DNA from 4 places in the Micromonospora sp. NPDC005324 genome. Region 1 is predicted to be linked to each of the others. Evidence: riboswitches for the same ligand, from Rfam matches in the RefSeq annotation. Region 1 holds a riboswitch; each other region holds the start of a gene.
What was found. A riboswitch is a leader RNA that binds a small molecule or an ion and turns the genes downstream of it on or off. The one in region 1 is predicted to bind cyclic di-AMP.

Region 1 (4,644 bases):
AGGTCGGCGACGATCGCCTGCGCGGCCCGTTCGGTCACCCCGACCTCGGCCGCGACGTCGCGCAGTCGGGCGGTCGGATCGCGGGCGATGGCCAGCAGGACGTGCCCGTGATTGGTGAGGAACGTCCAGTTCCGCCCGCCACCGGTGTCGTCCGTCACCGTGCTCGCCATCGTGCGACCGCCTTTCCAGGGGGTGGCCGGAGTCAACGTATGAAATCTAAATCACGCATACCTTGACGCATCTTACGGTGCGTGTGACGGTGGAGCACGAGCCAGCGCCTGCCTGCACGGCCGGCGAAGAGCCGGCTTGACCAGGTCAGATGCGTCGAGACGAGGTGCGGGATGAGTCATACCGGGAGCTCTGGCGGTCAGCCGGGTCCGCAGCGGACCACCGACCGGGCCACCGCCCTCAACGAGCCGACCCGGGCGTACGCCGAGCTGGTCGCCGGCAACCGGCGCTTCGTCGACGGCGCACCACGCCACCCCAACCAGGACGCCGGGCACCGGGCCGCCGTGGCCGACGGGCAACATCCGTTCGCGGTGATCGTCGGCTGCTCCGACTCACGGCTGGCCGCCGAGATCATCTTCGACCGGGGTCTGGGCGACCTGTTCGTGGTTCGCACCGCCGGGCACACCGCCGGTCCTGAGGTGCTCGGCAGCGTCGAGTACGCGGTGACAGTTCTCGGCACCCCGCTGGTGGTGGTGCTCGGCCACGACTCGTGCGGTGCGGTGCAGGCCGCCCGGGAGTCCGCCGCGACCGGTACCGCACCGAGTGGCCATCTGCGCGCCGTGGTCGACGCCGTGCTGCCCAGCCTGCATCGGGCCGAGGCCGAGGGCGTGGACGACATCGACGGCATTGTCGACATCCACATCGCCCAGACCGTCGAGACGTTGCTCGGGCAGTCCCCGGTGCTGGCCGACGAGGTGGCGCGGGGGCGGTGCGCGGTGGTCGGGGTGTCCTACCGACTCGCTGCCGGAGCGGTGCGCCCGGTGGCCGCCGTGCCCGCTGGCTTCGCGACGTTGGGGACCCCGGCCGGATCCACCGAGTCGACCGACCCGGCCGCTGCTGCCACCGTCTGACGCGACGAGGGCCGCTCCGCGCCACGCGGAACGGCCCTCGACGGGATCGTGCAGGTCAGAGCAGCGACATGTGAACGTGGTCGGTGTGGTTCGACGGCCCGCTGTACGAACTCCAGCCGGTGGCCGGGAACCAGATCTGCCGGTTCCAGATCACGTAGTAGATGCCGAGCCGGTCTGCGTTACGGATGAGGAACGCGGCGACGTTGTTGCCGTACGTCCGGGTGTCGTTGTTGTGCCACGGGGCGAACCCGCTCTTCTGTAGCGACCAGTCGCAGGCGCGGCCCTTCGGGTGCTCCCACGGCCCGCCGGGGCGGTAGCAGCCGACGAACCGGTTGAAGCCGGCCGCCTTGACCTCCTTGTACGCGTGCAGCGTGCGCGGTGTGATGCAGCCGGACGTGGTGGGGTCGTTCTCGCTGCACGACTGGGCCTTCCAGTCACCGTCGGCCGTGCGACCCGGGCCGATCTTCGCGACCTTGGAGGTGGCATCCACCAGGCCGCCGGTGAAGCCCTTGCCGCCGACGAGGGAGAGCGCCTTGTCTGCCTCGCTCTTGCGCTTCGCCATCAGGGCGGTCTGCTTCTGCTGCTCGCGGACCTCGGTGTCGAGGGCCAGCTTGGCCTGCTCGGCGCGGGCCTTCACCTCGTTGACCTCGGAGAGCTTCTTCTCGTTGACCATGTTCATCTCGTCGAGCATCCCGGCGCGCTGGACGAACGAGTCGGGCGCTTCGCTCTCCAGCAGCATCGCGACCGCGCCGATCCGGCCGGTCCGGTACGCCTGGGCGGCGATCTGCCCGACCTGCGGGGCCAACGCGTCCAGGTCGGCCTTGGCCCGGTTGACCTCCGCGGCCAACTCGCCCTGCCGCTTCTTGGACTTGTCCAGCTTGGACTTTGCGGCGGAGTAGTCGCGGTTGGCCTGCTCGATGACGTCGTTGAGCAGCTTGGGCTCGCCGTCCTCCTCGTGCCCCGAGGGTGTGGGGGTCGTCGGGGCGGCGTGCGCTGGGAGCGGCCCGGCGAGCACTGTCAGTGCGGCGATCACGGCCACCACGGGTGTCAACCAGCGGCGTAGGGGTGCCGTCACAATGTTCCCTTCCGTCGACCGCCGACCGGGTTAGCTGACGGGTTCGGGGCGGAAGTGGCCCCTACCGCTGACGCGGATTCACCCCAGGTACCTGGGTCCCCGGCTCGCCGGTTGGCGATTGGGCGGTGGCACCGCAGGCGCCGCTTCGCGCCTTCATCGGTCACCGGCAGCGAGGTTACCCGAGAGTCGACCAGGTGAGCTACGGCTGGATGCCGACCAAAAGCGTCATTTCGCCATAGCGTTGAGTGACCAGTGACGCGGTTCTCAGGGTGGATGCCCGATCTGGTCACGCTGAGGAGTGTCACCATGCCGTATCCGTGCTCCTGTTCGACTCCGGCCACCGGTCGGTGGCCTCGGATGGGGGTGTGGCCCGCTTCTGGCCCGGCTCGTCGGTGCCGGCCGTTCGCGGTGAGATGAGTGCGGCCAGTGCCTCGCTGCGGTCCGGCTGGGGCCGGGACGCCGGAGCGTCGGTGGACGCCGTGGCAGCGCTACGCCCGGCGGCGGTCACCACCGCGGCCAGCCCGGTGGTCAGCGGCACTGCGGCGATCAGGCCGAGGGTGGCGACCGCGCTGCGGACGATCTCCTGCGCGAGGAACTCACTGGTGAGGATCTGCCCGATCGGCCGCGCGTCGGCGGTGAGCAGGAGCAGCAGGGGCAGTGACGCGCCCGCGTACGCCAGCACGATGGTGTTGACAGTGGACGCGATGTGCGCGCGGCCGACCCGGGTGGCCGCCCGGTACAGCTGCAACCGGGTCAGCCCGGGGTTGGCGTTCGCCAGTTCGGTGACGGTTGCCGCCTGGGTGACCGTCACGTCGTCGAGCACCCCGAGCGAGCCGATGATGATCCCGGCGAGCAGCAGACCGTGCAGGTCCACGTCGCCCTGGAACATCGACAGGGTGGTGGCGTCCTCGCTGCCGAAGCCGGTGAGGTGGGTCGCGGCCGTGGCGATGGTGGCGAGCACGCCGGTCAGCACCAGGCTGCCCAGGGTGCCGAGCACCGCGACCGAGGTCTGTGCGGTGACCCCGTGGGTCAGATAGAGCACCACGAACATGATCAGGGCCGCGCCGACCACCGCCACCAGCAGCGGTGACCCGCCGGCGCTGATGCCCGGAAGCACGAAGGTGAGCAGGATGGCGAAGCTGGCGGCCAGCCCGGCGAGCGCGGCCAGACCTCGCCACCGACCGAACGCGACGATCGCGGCCGCGAAGATCACCGCCAGCCACACCATCGGGGTGCCGCGTTGGTGCTCGGCGATGTTCCAGTTGCTGGTGGTGGGATCGGTCGGGTCGGCCAGTTCGACCAGGATGACCTCGTCGCCGACCTCGACCCGGGGTGCGCCGGGCCCGTCGGGCACCGGCGTCCGTACCTGCTGGCCGGCGGTCGGCCCGTCGTCCACCAGGACGTCGACAGTGCCGCACCGCCCGTCGCCGACTCTCGGTGTGCCCTCGGGGGCCGACGGCACCGGCGGGCACGGCTCGCTCACCACCCGGGTGACCGTCCCCGGGTAGCGCGGCACGTCCGCACCACCATCGGTCTGCGGTGACCCGCCGCGCGGCCAGAGCAGCACCGCGGCCAGCACTGTGGCGACGAAGAGGGGTACCACAGTCACGACGAGGATCCGTCGCACCCGTGGTGGGGCGGACGGAGCGGGGTGACTGTGGTCGGCGGCCAAGGCGGGACTCCCAACGATCCGGTGCGGGATACGGGTCAGCGGGCCGGGCGGTTCACCGTTGCGGTGGAAACGCCGCGGACGGCGGGCGCGGATCGCTGCCTGACGACCGCCTGATCACGGACGGTCAGTGCTCGGCCCGGTCGGCCGGGGGCGACGCCACGAGGTGGCGGCGCCGGTGCCCGACTGTGCAGCAGCATGTGGAGAGCCATCGTGGGAGATGTTAGCCAGCCCTCCTGGGGGTTGCAGGTCGTGGCGGAGTGTCGGGCGGCCGAACCGCCCGCGCGGCGGGCCCCGGGGCGGCATGTTGGAGCCATGCCCGCTGCGTCACCGCCCGACGCCGCGCCGGACTGAGTGCGGTCAGCCGCGCTTCATGAGCCGGCCGACCGCCGCCATCATCTCGGTGGCCATCTCGTCGGCCCGGCCCTCGGCGGCGCCCTCGTGCATGCAGTGCCGGGCGTGCCCGTCGAGCAGCCCGAGGGCCACCTTGTCGAGGGCGGCCTGGATGGCGGAGATCTGGGTGAGCACGTCGATGCAGTAGCGGTCGTCGTCGACCATCTTCTCGATGCCCCGAACCTGCCCCTCGACGCGGCGGAGCCGCGCGAGCAGCTGGTCCTTGCTGGCGGTGTATCCGCGGATCGGGGTGGGTGCGGTCATGTCGACCAGGATAGCCTACCCCCTGGGGGTATGGTACGGTCGTGTTCTGTCGAGATACCCCCACCGGGTACCGGTACCGCAAAGGAGACGATCCAATGGTCGACACGACGTACCAGGTGCAGGGCATGACCTGCGGGCACTGCGTCAGCGCGGTGAGCGCCGAG
Region 2 (4,644 bases), on a different contig from region 1:
CGGCGGCATCCTGGTGGTCGGCCCGTCGTCGGTCTTCGTCGAGTACATCGGCTCCGTGCTGCCGTCGCTCGGCGAGGACACAGCGACCCTGCACTCGCTGGGCACCCTCTTCCCGGGGATGACCGCCACCCGCCCCGACCCGCCCGAGGTGGCGGCGGTGAAGGGCTCGCTGCGGATGCGCCGGGTGCTGGAGCGGGCGGCCCGCGACGCGGTGCCGGGCGGCCCGGGTGAGCTGCGGCTGCTCTACCGCGGCACGCTGCTGCGGCTGGACCGGGCCGCGCTGGACCGGATCCGGGACCGCGCGCTGCAACGCGGCGCACGACGCAACGAGGTGCGCCGGGCCGGTTTCGACGGGGTGTTCGCCGCGCTCTGGGCGCAGGCCCGCGAGCTGAGCAGCGGCCGCCTGCCGGAGCAACCGGCCTTCGAGGCGGAGATCGCCGAGCGGGCAGAGTTCCGGGAGTTCCTCAAGGCGTGGTGGCCTCGGCTGCATCCCCGGCACGTGCTCGGCTGGCTGGCGCAGCCGGACCGGCTGCGCCGGTACGCCGGGGGGATCCTCTCCTCGGCGGAGATCCGGCTGCTCAACGCCGCGTACCGGAACCTGGACCCGGCCGGGTTGACCATCGCCGACGTGGCTCTGCTGGACGAGTTGGACGCCCTACTTGGTAAGCCCGCGCAGCCGGCCCGCGCGCGACGCGATCCGTTCCAGCTCGCCGGCGGCGTCCGCGAGCTGAGCACCCTCGGTGAACGGCAGCGGGCCGCCCGCGCGGCGGCCCGGGAGCGTCCGGAGGACTACCGGGAGTACGCGCACGTGGTGGTGGACGAGGCGCAGGACGTCTCGCCGATGCAGTGGCGGATGGTCGGTCGGCGCGGCCGACTGGCCTCCTGGACGGTGGTGGGCGACCCCGCGCAGACCGCGTGGACCGGCGATCCGGAGGAGCTGACCCGAGCCCGCGACCAGGCGCTGGGCCGGCGCAAGCGACACGACTTCACGCTCACCACCAACTACCGCAACTCGGCGGAGATCTTCGCGGTGGCGGCGGCGGAGATCCGCCGGCTCTACCCGGACCTGCCGCTGCCGACCGCCGTGCGCTCCACCGGCGTCGAGCCGGTCGAGCTGGTGGTGCCCGCGACGGGGTTGGAGACCGCGACAGTGGAGGCCGCCGCCGGCCTGCTGGCCGAGGTGGAGGGCACGGTCGGGGTGATCACGCCAGTCCCCCGCCGGGACGAGGTCGCCGGTTGGCTCGGCGCGCTCGGCGCGCCGAGGTTGCAGGTGGTGACCAGCCTCGAGGCCAAGGGCATGGAGTACGACGGTGTGGTGCTGGTCGCCCCGAGCGAGATCCGGGCCGATCCGGGCGCCGGGGTGCGCACCCTGTACGTGGCGCTCTCCCGGGCCACCCAGCGGCTCACCACCATCGACCCGACCGGCTGACGTGTGCGTACTGCCGCCAGCGGGAGGCGCTGCCCGTACACTTGCACACATTGCGATGTGAACATATATTTGACCGGTTCCCGACCAGCGGCGGAAGGTGGTTCTCGTGGGCGCAGGTCATGACCACCACCATGGGTCCGTCGCCAATGCCGCACACCAGCACCGAGGTCGACTCTGGGCGGCATTCGGGCTGCTCGCCACCCTGATGGTGGTCGAGGCGGTGGTCGCCCTGCACACCGGCTCGCTCGCCCTGCTCTCCGACGCCGGGCACATGTTCACCGACGTGCTCGGCATCGGGATGGCCCTCGCCGCCATCACGGCGACCCGGCGGGCCACCGGCGACCCGCAGCGCACCTTCGGGCTCTATCGACTCGAGGTGCTCGCCGCGCTTGCCAACGCCGTCCTGCTCTCCGGCGTCGCCATCTACGTGGTGATCGAGGCGATCCGCCGTTTCGGCGACCCGCACCAGGTCATCGCCGGCCCGATGCTCGCGGTGGCCGTGCTCGGCCTGCTCGCGAACATCGCCGCCTTCGCGCTGCTGCGCGCCGGGGCGCGCGAGAGCATCAACCTCCAGGGCGCCTACCTGGAGGTGCTCGGTGACCTGCTCGGCTCGCTCGGCGTCATCGGCGCGGCGCTGCTCATCACCGTCACCGACTGGTGGTGGGCCGACCCCCTGGTGGCGGTCGCCATCGGCGTGTTCATCCTGCCGCGCACCTGGCGGCTGGCCCGCGCCGCCATCCGCATCCTGGTGCAGGCCGCCCCGGAGCACCTCCAGGTGACCGCCGTGCACGACCGGCTGGCCGCCGTCCCCGGTGTCGTCGAGGTGCACGACCTGCACGTCTGGACGCTCACCTCGGGCATGGAGGTGGCCTCCGCTCACCTGACCATGGCACCCGGCGCGGAGGTCGGCGCGGTGCTCACCGCGGCGCGTACGGCCCTGCACGACGACTTCCGCATCGAGCACGCGACGTTGCAGATCGAGCCCGGCGCCGCCTCCGGAGCGTGTGGCTCGATCGAATGGTGACGGAGCCGTGATTTTCCGTGGTGACGCACGCACCGTCCGTCACATTGGCTGCACGGGTCCCATCGGCACCGGTAGGCTCGGTCCCGGCCTCCACCAGGCGGCGCCCTCCCGGCGCCGGTGGTGGTCGTCGCCTAATCGCCCAGCTGGGCGAACCGGGGAACCACGTTCCTGGGGTGCATCCGCGTCAGCGGTAGGGATCTTCCGTCCCGAACCCGTCAGCTAACCCGGTCGGCGGCTGACGGAAGGACATGCGCAGTGGCACCAGCACGACCACCCGCCGCCCGACTGGCGGCCCTGATCGTCGCGATGTTCGCCCTCGGCGTCGCGCTCCCGGCCGGCACCGCCTCGGCCGCTCCCCCGACCGGCCTGCGGGCCGCCGCACCCGACTCCGACGAGGAGGGCGGCACCCCGGCGTTGCGCGCCCAACTCGAGGCGGCCAGCAAGGGCTACCTGGACGCGAAGCGCGCCCTGGACACCTCGGTGCAACGGCAGAAGCAGCTCGCCACCCAGCTGAAGACCATCGAGGTCGAGATCGACCAGCGCAACGGCAAGGTCGGCGAGATCGCCGAGGTGGCCTACCGCACCGGCCGGCTCGGTGCGATGTCGGCGCTGCTCAACAGCAACACTCCGGAAGGCTTCATGGACCGCGCGGCCGCGCTGGACGCTGTGGCGGCCAACGAGGACCGGGTGCTGCGCGACCTGCTGAACAGCAAGGACAAGGCCAACCGCACCCGGGTCGCCCTGGACGGCGAGATCAACGAACAGCGCAAGCAGGTCGCGGTGATGGCCAAGCGCAAGGAGCAGGCCGAACGGGCCCTGACCGTGGCCACCACACCCAAGCCGCAGACCACCGCCGACACCGGCTCCAACCGGGGCACATCCAGCGCCAACGCGACGGCCGCGCCGCGCAACTCCGACGGCTCCTGGCCCTCCGAGTCGTGCAGCGTCAACGACCCCACCCCGGCCAGCGGCTGCATCACGCCACGCACCCTGCACGCGCTCAACCAGGCCAAGGCCGCGGGCTTCACCCGGTACGTCTCGTGCCACCGCCCCAGCGGCTCCGGTGAACACCCGAAGGGCCGGGCCTGCGACTTCGCGGCGCAGAAGGGCGGCTTCGGCGGGAACGCCACCGGCGGTGACAAGACGTACGGCAACAACCTGGCCGCGTACTTCATCCGCAACGCGGACCGGCTCGCCGTGCTCTACGTGATCTGGTACAGGCAGATCTGGCTGCCCAGCAGCGGGTGGAAGTCGTACAGCGGGGCGCACGGCACCCCGTCCACGGACCACACCAACCACGTACACCTGTCGGTCTACTGAGCCACGCGTCGTGATGCCTGTGAGTCATCGTCATGACTCACAGGCATCACGTGTGTCCGGGCCGGGCTACGTCGCCGGGCGTACCCCTGATGTCGTCGGTCGTCGGACGACCCGGCCGCGGTCGGCGGGCAGCATCGCGGTATGCCTCGGATCCGACCCACCACCCGCAAGGCGCTGCTCACCCTGCACCTCGTCACCTCGCTCGGCTGGCTCGGCGCCGACCTGGTGCTGCTCACCCTCGGCATCGCCGTGCAGCGGGGCGCCGACCCGGCTGTGGTCTATCCGGTCACGGCCCTGGTCGGCACGGTGCTGTTCGCGCCGCTGAGCGTCCTGGTCTGGCTGATCGGAGTCGCCAGCTCGCTGCTCACCCCGTGGGGCCTGCTGCGCCACCGCTGGGTGCTGGTCAAGCTCGTGCTCACCACCGTGATGGTCGGGCTGGTGCTGTTCCTGCTCACCCCGAACCTGCGCCACGCCGGAGTGGTCGGCGCTGCCCTGCCCACACGGGACCGCGCCGACCTGGTCATCGCGCCGGCGGTGTCGACCAGCCTGATGATCATCGCGACGGTGCTGTCCACCTACAAGCCGTGGGGCCGGCGTCCCGCCAGACGAACCACGTCACCCACCACAACTCCATGATCGGCGAGCAGGGGCGAGGCTGGGCACGTGAGCCGACGGGGCTGGTCAGGCCGGTTGTGGGGGGTTGCCGGTGCGGTCCAGGGCCGCGCCCAGCCGGGTGGCGAGGGCCAGGTGGGCGGCTTGGGCCTGGCGGAACGCGTACCGGAACAGTGGCGTCGGCGCGGTCAGGGTGATCTCGACGTCGATGCGGACCAGGCCGTCCGGCTCGGCGCGTAGTCGGGTGTGGTTGCGCACT
Region 3 (4,644 bases), on a different contig from region 1:
TGCCCGGCCGCCAGGGTGTACTGGAGCGGCGAGATCGTCTGGTAGGGCACCCCCTCCGGGTACGCGGACTGCTCCGGGTATGCCCGCCCGTAGACCGGAATGGTGGTCCGTCCGGGCTTCGGCGTGGCCACGACGCCGACGGTCCAGCTGGCGGTCGGCGCGGAGGTTGGGTTGTGGAACCAGGCCCGCTGCCCGAGGTACCAGATCGCCGTCCAGTCGCCCTGTCGTCCGGCCAGCGCGTACGTCTGCCCGGCGGACGCCCGGGCCCCGTGGTCCGACACGACCATCGTGTTCGGGCTGCCGTCTGGGCGGAGCGCGATGTCGTTGACCAGCGGCGCGTCAGCGGACGGTGCGCTGCGCAGCACCACTGCGGAGGAGCCGCGCGGCGCGCAGGGCACGCCTGCGGTGACGCAGCCGGTGAACGCCGGCTGGTTGGTGGCGTAGTCCGGGTCGATCCGGACCAGCCCGGTGGCCGGGGTGCCGGTGTCCAGTCGAGGCGCGTGCAGCAGGTCGAAGTAGTGCGTCCAGTCCCAGTACGGGCCCGGATCCCAGTGCATCCCCCGCACTGTCGAGGCGACGGTGCCGGGCACGTTGTCGTGGCCGATGATGTGCTGACGGTCCAGTGGGATGCCCAGCCGCAGCGCCAGGTGCCGGACCAGCTTCGCCGAGGCCCGGTACATCGCCTCGGTGTACCAGGTGCCCTGCGCCGCGAAGCCCTCGTGCTCCAGCCCGATCGACTTCGCGTTGACGTACCAGTTGCCGGCGTGCCAGCCGACGTCAGTGGTCTTCACGTGCTGGGCGATGTGCCCGTCGACCGAGCGCAGCGAGTAGTGCCAGCTCACGTAGGTCGGGTCCTGGACGAGTTGCAGGGTCGTGGCCCAACTCGCCTCGGTGTCGTGGATGACGATGTACTCGATCTTCTGCCGCGCGGGTCGGTCGGAGAGGTCGTGGTTGCCGTAGTCCCCGTCGCCAAACGCCTCGTAGGGCGCCGGGATCCACTCGCAGGAGATGGTGCGGGGGCACTCCACACCGTCGGGGCGGGCCAGCCGGCGCAGGCCCAGCCGGTCCAGCCAGGCACGCTCGGGCCGCACCGCGCGGGCCGGCAGGGTGATCCGCTGGCCGTCGTCGGTCACCCGGGCTTCGCCAGCGCCGATGGTGGTGAAGACCTCGTCGGCGAAGGCCGCCGCGGCGTCGGCGCTGTCCGCGCCCGAGTAGCGGGCCACCGCGCCGTACCAGGCCGCCGGGTCGGTGTCCGCGCCGACCGGCGCGCTCAGATCCCGTTGGTACGCGCTCAGCAGCGCGGCCCCACCCCGGATGTTGAGGCCCGCGTCGGTGCGCAGTGCCTCGGGGGTGGCGCCGGTCAGCGTGGCCGCGGCGTCCACGGTCTGCAACGCGGCGGTGGACGGCGCGGGGGCCTCGACCGGGCGGGGCGCGGGCACCCGCGCGGGACGGGAATCGTCGCCGCGTGGGTCCTCGGCACCGGCGTCGTGGTGGCCCCGCCCGGGTAGGGCGGCCACGTGCCGCGCGTCGGTCAGGTGCATCGGGCCGTAGCCGCCACTGGTGCTCGGTGTGCCGGCGTTGGTGTCCCAGCGCGACTCCAGGTAGGAGACGCCGAGCAGCACGACGGCCGGCACGCCGTACTCGGTGGCCGCGGCGGCGTACTGCTGCTGGCGGTCGGTGGTGGGCGCGGCGACGGCCGGGCCGACGGAGAGTGGCACCGTTGTCGCGGCGGCGACCACGGTGGCGGCGAGCAGTGCGCGCCAGCCGGTCGACAGGGTTGGATGGTGCATCGAACCCCCTAGATTCTCTCGGAGTGAGGTCAGGTCACCATCGCGCCGGCCGGGAGGTTACGTCAATACCTTTCCATCTATCGAAGTATGCGGAAAGAATTCTTCACACACGGTCGGTGACCTCGTCCAATCCGTACGGAGTGTCACGGCCGCACGGGTTGCGGATCGGTAACAAGCGTCTCTACTCTGGTCATTCGTCGGCCCGACAGCAGCTCCGCCCAGCCCGGGCGGTAACGGACCGACACCGCCGAGTCGTTTCCGAACGAACCGGGGACCCAGGTCCCTCGGGGTGAATCCGCAGCAACTGCGGTAGGGCGCCGACTTCCCGCCCGAACCCGTCAGCTAACCCGGTAGGCGGTCAGGAAGAAGGAGTACGAGACCCCGGTGGCACTCCATGCCCCGCGGCCGTCGTCCGAGCGGTCGGCATCAGCCGGCCCGGCGTCGATCGTGCCGCGCCCACGCTGGTCCCGCTTCACCACCGCTCTCGCCGCGCTGGCCGGCATCGCCGTCGTCCTGACCGGCAGTGCCACGGCGGCCCACGCCGACCCGTCCGTCGCCGAGATCGAGCGCCAGATCGACGCCGACTGGAACAAGCTCGAACCAATCATCGAACGGCACAACGCCACCCGCACCGACCTCGCCGCGAAGCGCAAGCAGGCCGACGCGCTGGCCGCCCGGATCACTCCGCTGGAGCGCCAGGTCGACGCCGCGATGGACAAGGTCAGCGCCCTGGCCGTCCGCGCCTACAAGGGCGAGAACGTCTCGACGGTCAACGCGGTGCTGGGCAGCCGGTCGCCCAGCGAGGTCGTCGGCCAGCTCGAAATGCTCGACCGCTTCGCGCACAACCAGCAGAAGGACGTACGCCAGGTGGCCGACCTGCGCGACCAGTTGGCCGCGCAGAAGGCGCCGCTGGACGAGATGGTGGCCCAGCTGACCCGCACCGAAGCTCAACTGGCGGCGAAGAAGAAGCAGATCAACGACGAGATCGACCGCCTGCAGAAGCTGCGCCTCAAGGTGTACGGCAGCGGCGGCGGCGGTCCGCTGCGCCCGGCGCCCTGTCCGGGCAGCTACCCCGGCGGCGCCGCGGGCACCGCTGTCAAGTTCGCCTGCGCGCAGATCGGCAAGCCCTACGTCTGGGGTGCCGAGGGCCCGAACTCGTACGACTGCTCCGGGCTGATGTTGGCCGCCTGGGCGAAGGCCGGCGTGTCGCTGCCGCACAACGCCGCCGCGCAGAGCCGGGTCACGAAGAACGTCAGCAAGGGCGACCTGCGCCCCGGCGACCTGGTCTTCTACTACAGCGACATCCACCACGTCGGTATGTACGTCGGCGGCGGCTGGGTGGTGCACGCCTCGCAGGCCGGTCAACCGGTCAAGATGAAGAAGGTCGACGACGGCCCGATCCACAGCTACGGCCGCCCAGGCTGACCCCGGGTGACCGAAGGGCCCGTCGCGATCCGTCGCGGCGGGCCCTCGTCGTCTGTGTTCTGGCGGGTGGTGGGCCTCAGCGGGTTGGCCAGGTGCGCCAGTGCTGCCAGGCGCGGCTGGGCGTCGGCCCCCGCTGGCCCTGGTAACGCGAGCCGTAGACCACCGAGCCGTACGGGTGCTCGGCCGGCGAGGAGAGCCGGAAGATGCAGAGCTGCCCGATCTTCATGCCCGGCCACAGGGTGATCGGCAGGTTCGCGACGTTCGAGAGTTCCAGCGTCACGTGGCCGGAGAAGCCCGGGTCGATGAAGCCGGCGGTGGAGTGCGTGAGCAGCCCGAGCCGCCCCAGGGAGCTCTTGCCCTCCAGCCGGCCGGCGAGCTGGTCACCCAGCGAGATGACCTCCAGCGTCGAGGCGAGCACGAACTCCCCCGGGTGCAGCACGAACGGCTCACCGTCGGGGACCTCGACCACCGATGTCAGGTCGTCCTGCTGCATGGCCGGATCGATGTGGGTGTAGAGGTGGTTGTTGAAGACCCGGAACAGCCGGTCGAGTCGGACGTCGATGCTGGACGGTTGGACCAGGGTGGGCTCGAACGGCTCCAGGCCCAGCGTGCCGGCCTTGATCTCGGAGACCAGGTCGCGGTCGGAGAGCAGCATCGGACCACCATAGCCGCGCTGCCGAAACTGACCGGATTCGGTGCCGGTGACCAGCGCGTCGAGGTCGCTGCTCGTACATTTGTTCGATAGAATGCCCACATGGCTTCCTGGTCCGAATTCGCCGCCGACGAGCCCCGACTCGCCGACGGGATCCGCGTTCTCCTCCAGCAATACGGGCCGGGCTTCGGCTATCTGGCCACGGTCCGCGCCGACGGCGGGCCCCGCGTCCATCCGGTCTCCCCGGTCATCACCGCCGAGGGGCTGTTCTGCTTCATCATCGACTCACCCAAGCGCCGCGACCTCGAACGTGACGGCCGTTACGCGCTGCACTCGTTCCCTGCGGAGGAGAGCGACGACGAGGCGTACGTGGCGGGGCGCGCCCGTCCGGTGACCGATCCGGTCCGGGTGGCGCAGCTGGCGCAGAGCGCGCGGGCCGAGCCACAGGTCGACTGGCGGCTCTTCGAGTTCACCGTCGACGTGGCCATGCTCACCCGCCGCGAGCAGCACATCGCGGGCATTCCGGGCCTCCCGCCTGGTCGGCCGGCGGTTCGGGTCTGGCTCGACCCAAACGCCCCGTCGGCGGTGGCCGCGCCCCTCGCCGTCCCGCAGGCGCGCCCGACCCGCCTCAGCCGTGACGTCCAGTACACAGCCGCCTGACCACAGCCGGAAGATCATCGGTGCCGGATCCGCCGTCACGGAGCCGGCACCGGGCGTACGCACCGGCCCCGCGCCCCGCCGCCCCGGAAGATCAACTCGGCTTCGGCACTATCGCGG
Region 4 (4,644 bases), on a different contig from region 1:
TGCGGATCATCGCTGAGCCGGACTACAAGGCAGTGGTCGACGAGCTGTTCACCCTGGGCCTCTCCGGGGTGCAGTTCTTCTTCATCCTCAGCGGGTTCGTGCTGGTCTGGTCGGCCCGCGAGGGGGACTCCCGGCGTACCTTCTGGCGGCGACGGATCGCCAAGATCTACCCGAACCACCTGGTGCTGTTCGTGGCGACGCTGGCGGTCGCCTGGTATTTCGCCGACCCGGTCCTGCCGGCGGCGGCGTTGGAGAACCTGCTGCTGTTGCAGGCGTGGGACCCCCGGCCGGGCTGGTTCTACAGCATCAACACGGTCAGCTGGTCGCTGTCCTGCGAGTTCTTCTTCTACCTCTGTCTGCCGCTGGCGCTGCCACTGCTGCGCCGGGCCCGACCGAAGGTGCTCTGGGTGCTGATCGTCGCGCTGCCGCTGCTGATCCTCGCGCTCTGGCCGGCGCAGGAGTTGGTGCCGGAGGTCAGCCGCTGGTGGTTCACCCAGATCTTCCCGCCGGTACGGTCGCTGGAGTTCTGGTTGGGCGCGGTGGCGGCCGAGTTGATGCGCCGAGGGCTCTGGCGCGGTCCCAGTCTGACAGTGGCCAGTGGGATCTTCCTGGTCACCTGGGTGGTGGCCGCGCAGTGGATCCGCGCCGAGCTGTGGACCACGCTGCTCGCTGTCGCGTACCTGTTGGTGATCACCGCTGCCGCGGACGCGGACGTGCGGGGTCGGCGCTCGCCGTGGCGGTCCCGACCGCTGGTCTGGCTCGGTGAGGTCTCGTTCGCCTTCTACCTGGTGCACGTGCTGGTGATGACGAGCGTGCTGCGCTGGAGCGGAACCTGGGGGATCGGCTTCGCGGGCTGGCGTGGCCCGGCCGTGGTGTTCGGCTTCCTGGCGGCGACCCTGATCCTCGCCGGGCTGTTGCACCGCTTCGTCGAAACCCCGATGATGCGCCGGCTCGCGCCGCGCCGTGCGGCCCGTCCGGTGCCCGTCCCCCGACAACGCGCGGCCGGCGACGACGACGCGCGAAACCCCGCAGGCAGCGCCCGCGGCGAGGTCGGCGGACCTGCCGACGAGGTCGGTCAGACCGGCAGTCGATCAACGTACGTCGACCTGCGCTGACAGCGTCCACCCTGGTCAAAGGGGTCGGCGCGGCGTGATTCGACACGCCCGTGGTCGGTGCGCCCGGGTCGGCGCGACGGTAGCGTGGGGACGTGCTTCCGGTCGCGTTCACCTGTCCGCTGTGGTGGGTGGCGCGCTGGGCGACCCGGGTGCTGACCAGCCTCGCCGTCGTCGCGGCCCTGGCGCTCGGCGCAGGCCCGGCCACGGCCGCCTCGTCAATTCCCGGCCCGGTGCCGACGTCGAGCGCGGTGCCGGCCTCGGTCGCCGCCGGGTCGCTGGCGGCCTCCTGCCGGCTCGCCGGGGCACCCGGTGCGGCCCGCCCGGCTCCGGCGATACCGCCGGAGGTCACCGAGGAGTCGGCCCCGACCTGGTCGGCCGACACGCCGGTGGCGCTCCCCGGCGATCAGGGCACCATCGTGTCCGGCGTGCTGCTGGTCCGCGCTGCCGAATCTGACCGGCTGCCCCTCGTCGACGGTGCGAGCGGTCGGGCTTCCCGGGCCCCACCCGGGCGCTGAGCCACCGGGACGACCGTCCCGTCGCCGCGCCCTGTCGACCCACCGCTCCCTGACCCGCCGACCCGTGGCCCACCGTGGCCCGTGGCCGGCGCGGCTCCCCATCGCACTGCTCTCTCCCCGAGGTGCCGACCATGGAGACCGTCGTCTTCTACCAGTTCGTGACCGAGGTGCCGCAGGCCGCCGCCATCTGGTCGACGCTGTTCCTGCTGACCCTGGGCCTGCTCACCGTGCTGGCCGCCCGCCCCGAACGGGACCGGCCCACTGACGACCCGCTCCGCGGCGGGCCCACTCCTCGGGAGTTGGCCGCCGCCGAGGCCGTCGACCTGCGCCGCTACGCCGAGGAGGTGGCCGTCGCCGCGGCCGGCGCGGCCACCACCGCCAAGCGGTGGCGCGCCGCCTGGCTGACCGCTCAGGAGCAGCTGGAGCGGGCCTGGATCGGGTACGACGAGGCGGACACCGCCGCGCGTCGCTTCGGGGGCGCCGGGGTGCTGCCCACCCCGCAGACCCCACACACCCCCGCCGAGTACGCCGCCCGGGAACGCTATCTGCACCGAGCGGCGATGGCGGCGTACTGGCGGGGCGACCTGACCATGGCACAGCTCAGCGACGTGTTCGGGCACCGGCGCGGCTGGGATCCCCGGCGGCACCCGGTCGAGCAGGAGGTGCTGATCAGCCGGGTGATCCGGGATGCGCGGCTGGCCGACTACCAGGTGGCCGCCGACCGTGAGCGGGCCGCCTGGCGCGACGCGGAGTTGGCCGCCGAGTCGGCTCGTGTCCTCGCCGAGGAGGCGTACGCGGCGGCGGTCCGGCTCCGCCCCACTCCGGTGCCCGCGCGTCGGACGGTGGCCGGGGCGTTGCGTCCCGCCGTCGTGGCACTGTGGCGCCCGGCCCGGTTGGGTTGAGCCCAATCCGTGATGTGAGGCCGGTCACCGCATTGCGAAATCGGACGTACGGCGCGATCGGCGCCATTGTTCCCGCGATTGCGGTCGCGTTCTTTGCGGCCTGTCCGGTTGTCGCCCGTAGGCGTCGCCGTAACCGGTTGTCCCATCGAGTCACATCATCGGCAATACGCGCAGAAATTGTCGCACCAATTGGGGTTTACGCAGGTGAACCTGGCTTGGCAGCGCGCTGAGACGCCAGTAGTGTCGTCCCGTCCGGTGCGGTTACCGATCGCAAGACGCGACGCCGCATCGACCCGCTTAATCGTGATCAACGAGCCGGGGACCCATCAGTAAGTCTGGGGTGAATCCGCGAGCCACGGCCCGCGGTAGGGCGATCTTCCCGCCCGAATCCGTCAGCTAACCCGGTAGGCGGTGTCGGAAGGAGTCCCATCCTCGTGCAGCACCTTTCCACCCCTCGGTTGTTCCCTCGCCTCCACGGCGCGGCGGTGCACCCGCTCAATCGTCGCGTGACGGTGAGCTGACCCCCCGGGTCATCGCCTTCCCCGCCCGGCCGCGCCGGGCGTTCCCCTGAGCGGTTCACCATCCGCGGACCACGGTCCGCGCGCTGGCGCCTGCCCGGATGCCGGTCCGGCCCCGGTGTGCCGCTCTCCCCCCGATCCGTGGAGGACCCCGTGAAGCACACCCTGAAGCGTCAGCTCCGCCGTCTCGCCACCGAGCGCCCGTACCAGATCGTCGCCGCCTCCGCCGCGGCCCTCGCGATCGCCACCACCACCGGCGCCCTGCTCACCACTGCCGACGACGCCCCGGCCGGCCAGCGCACCGCGACCACTGTTGCCGAGATGCGCAGCGACGTCGCCGCCTCCCGCGGCGATGTTCGGGACGCGTCCCCCTCGGCCAGCGCCGTGCCGACCACTGCCGCCCCGGCCACCAGCGCCGCGTCGCCCGCCGCCAAGGCCAGCAGCAACCCGGACCTGACCCGGAAGCCGGAGCGGCCGAAGCCGCCCGCGACCAAGGTGCTCGATTACGACTACGAGGCGCAGAACACCTACTACAACTGCGGCCCGGCGGCCACCCGGAACGCGCTCAGCGCCGCCGGCATCGACCGCACCCAGGAGGAGCTCGGCGCCGAGCTGGGCACCACCGAGATGGGCACCAACTCGGCCGAGGACACCACCCGGGTGCTCAACGCCGAGGTGAAGGGCTCCCCGTACCGGACCCGGATGTTCCCCGGCGCGCCCAGCGCGGCCCAGATGGACCGGCTCCAGGCCGACGTGGTGAAGGCCGTCACCGACGGCCGGGGCGTGGTGGCCAACGTCGTCGGGGACGCCACCGACACCGACGGCAGCTGGCACTCCTACGGTGGCGGGCACTACATCGCCGTCGTGGGCTACAAGGACAACGGCCGCACCGTGCGGATCGCCGACTCGGCGAACCCGGCCGACCCGTCGTACTGGATCACCACGATCGACCTGGCCAACTGGATCACCAGCCGGGGCTACTCCGCCTGACCCGGGCACTCTGACCGCCGCGGGCGCCGTCCCCCACAAGGGGCCGGCGCCCGCGGCGTCTGTCTGTGCGGTCAGTAGGTGATGAAGCCGTACAGCGCCTTGTGGTTCGACTTCGTCCCGACGACCGTGTGGTCGACGGCGGACGACTGCACGCCGCCGTTGACGAACAAATAATCGATCTTGCTGGAGCCGTTGGTGGCCTTCGACCCGTAACCGGTCATTCCATAGCCGCCCAACGTGCCGGGGGCGATGCCCGTCCGGTTCGCGTCGATGCCCACCACGCGGATCGTGGAGGCGTTCAGCAGGCTGGTCGCGTCCGCGCCGAGGTGGATGCCGGTGTTGGCGATGCCCCGATCGCCGTCGCCGGCACAGGCGTTCTGCCGGTTCTCCTGGGGCAGGTGCATGGTCGCGGCGAACACACTGGTGCCGGTCGCCTTGATGGTGAACCGGGCCGCGATGGCGCTGGTCCGCTTCCACTTGTAGAAGTCGGTGCTGTCCGGGTCGCTGTTCGGTGGCTTGTACAGCGTGCATCCGGCGCCGTTGGCGTACGCCGTGCCCGGCCTGAGCCAGCCCGCGCTCCAGTACTTCGAGATGTCGCCGCTGG

Region 2: it holds a riboswitch for cyclic di-AMP, as region 1 does, so the genes downstream of both, ABZS40_RS06755 (hypothetical protein) here and ABZS40_RS15860 (hypothetical protein) in region 1, are expected to answer to the same signal.
Region 3: it holds a riboswitch for cyclic di-AMP, as region 1 does, so the genes downstream of both, ABZS40_RS14805 (NlpC/P60 family protein) here and ABZS40_RS15860 (hypothetical protein) in region 1, are expected to answer to the same signal.
Region 4: it holds a riboswitch for cyclic di-AMP, as region 1 does, so the genes downstream of both, ABZS40_RS05515 (C39 family peptidase) here and ABZS40_RS15860 (hypothetical protein) in region 1, are expected to answer to the same signal.

What each region holds. Positions count from the first base shown of each region.
Region 1 is NZ_JBEXGE010000013.1:20,663-25,306, forward strand. Features, by position in the region: gene ABZS40_RS15850 (MarR family winged helix-turn-helix transcriptional regulator) at 1-170, opposite strand, end outside; gene ABZS40_RS15855 (carbonic anhydrase) at 342-1,079, shown strand; gene ABZS40_RS15860 (hypothetical protein) at 1,135-2,154, opposite strand; cyclic di-AMP (ydaO/yuaA leader) riboswitch at 2,159-2,289, opposite strand; gene ABZS40_RS15865 (YibE/F family protein) at 2,456-3,826, opposite strand; gene ABZS40_RS15870 (metal-sensitive transcriptional regulator) at 4,184-4,480, opposite strand; gene ABZS40_RS15875 (copper ion binding protein) at 4,576-4,644, shown strand, end outside.
Region 2 is NZ_JBEXGE010000005.1:42,944-47,587, reverse strand. Features, by position in the region: gene ABZS40_RS06765 (AAA family ATPase) at 1-1,429, shown strand, start outside; gene ABZS40_RS06760 (cation diffusion facilitator family transporter) at 1,536-2,453, shown strand; cyclic di-AMP (ydaO/yuaA leader) riboswitch at 2,572-2,703, shown strand; gene ABZS40_RS06755 (hypothetical protein) at 2,760-3,773, shown strand; gene ABZS40_RS06750 (hypothetical protein) at 3,915-4,409, shown strand; gene ABZS40_RS06745 (SRPBCC family protein) at 4,455-4,644, opposite strand, start outside.
Region 3 is NZ_JBEXGE010000011.1:183,491-188,134, reverse strand. Features, by position in the region: gene ABZS40_RS14810 (peptidoglycan recognition family protein) at 1-1,790, opposite strand, end outside; cyclic di-AMP (ydaO/yuaA leader) riboswitch at 2,026-2,161, shown strand; gene ABZS40_RS14805 (NlpC/P60 family protein) at 2,175-3,215, shown strand; gene dcd (dCTP deaminase) at 3,292-3,870, opposite strand; gene ABZS40_RS14795 (pyridoxamine 5'-phosphate oxidase family protein) at 3,970-4,527, shown strand.
Region 4 is NZ_JBEXGE010000004.1:73,166-77,809, reverse strand. Features, by position in the region: gene ABZS40_RS05530 (acyltransferase) at 1-1,115, shown strand, start outside; gene ABZS40_RS05525 (hypothetical protein) at 1,208-1,630, shown strand; gene ABZS40_RS05520 (hypothetical protein) at 1,762-2,532, shown strand; cyclic di-AMP (ydaO/yuaA leader) riboswitch at 2,817-2,958, shown strand; gene ABZS40_RS05515 (C39 family peptidase) at 3,192-4,040, shown strand; gene ABZS40_RS05510 (hypothetical protein) at 4,112-4,644, opposite strand, start outside.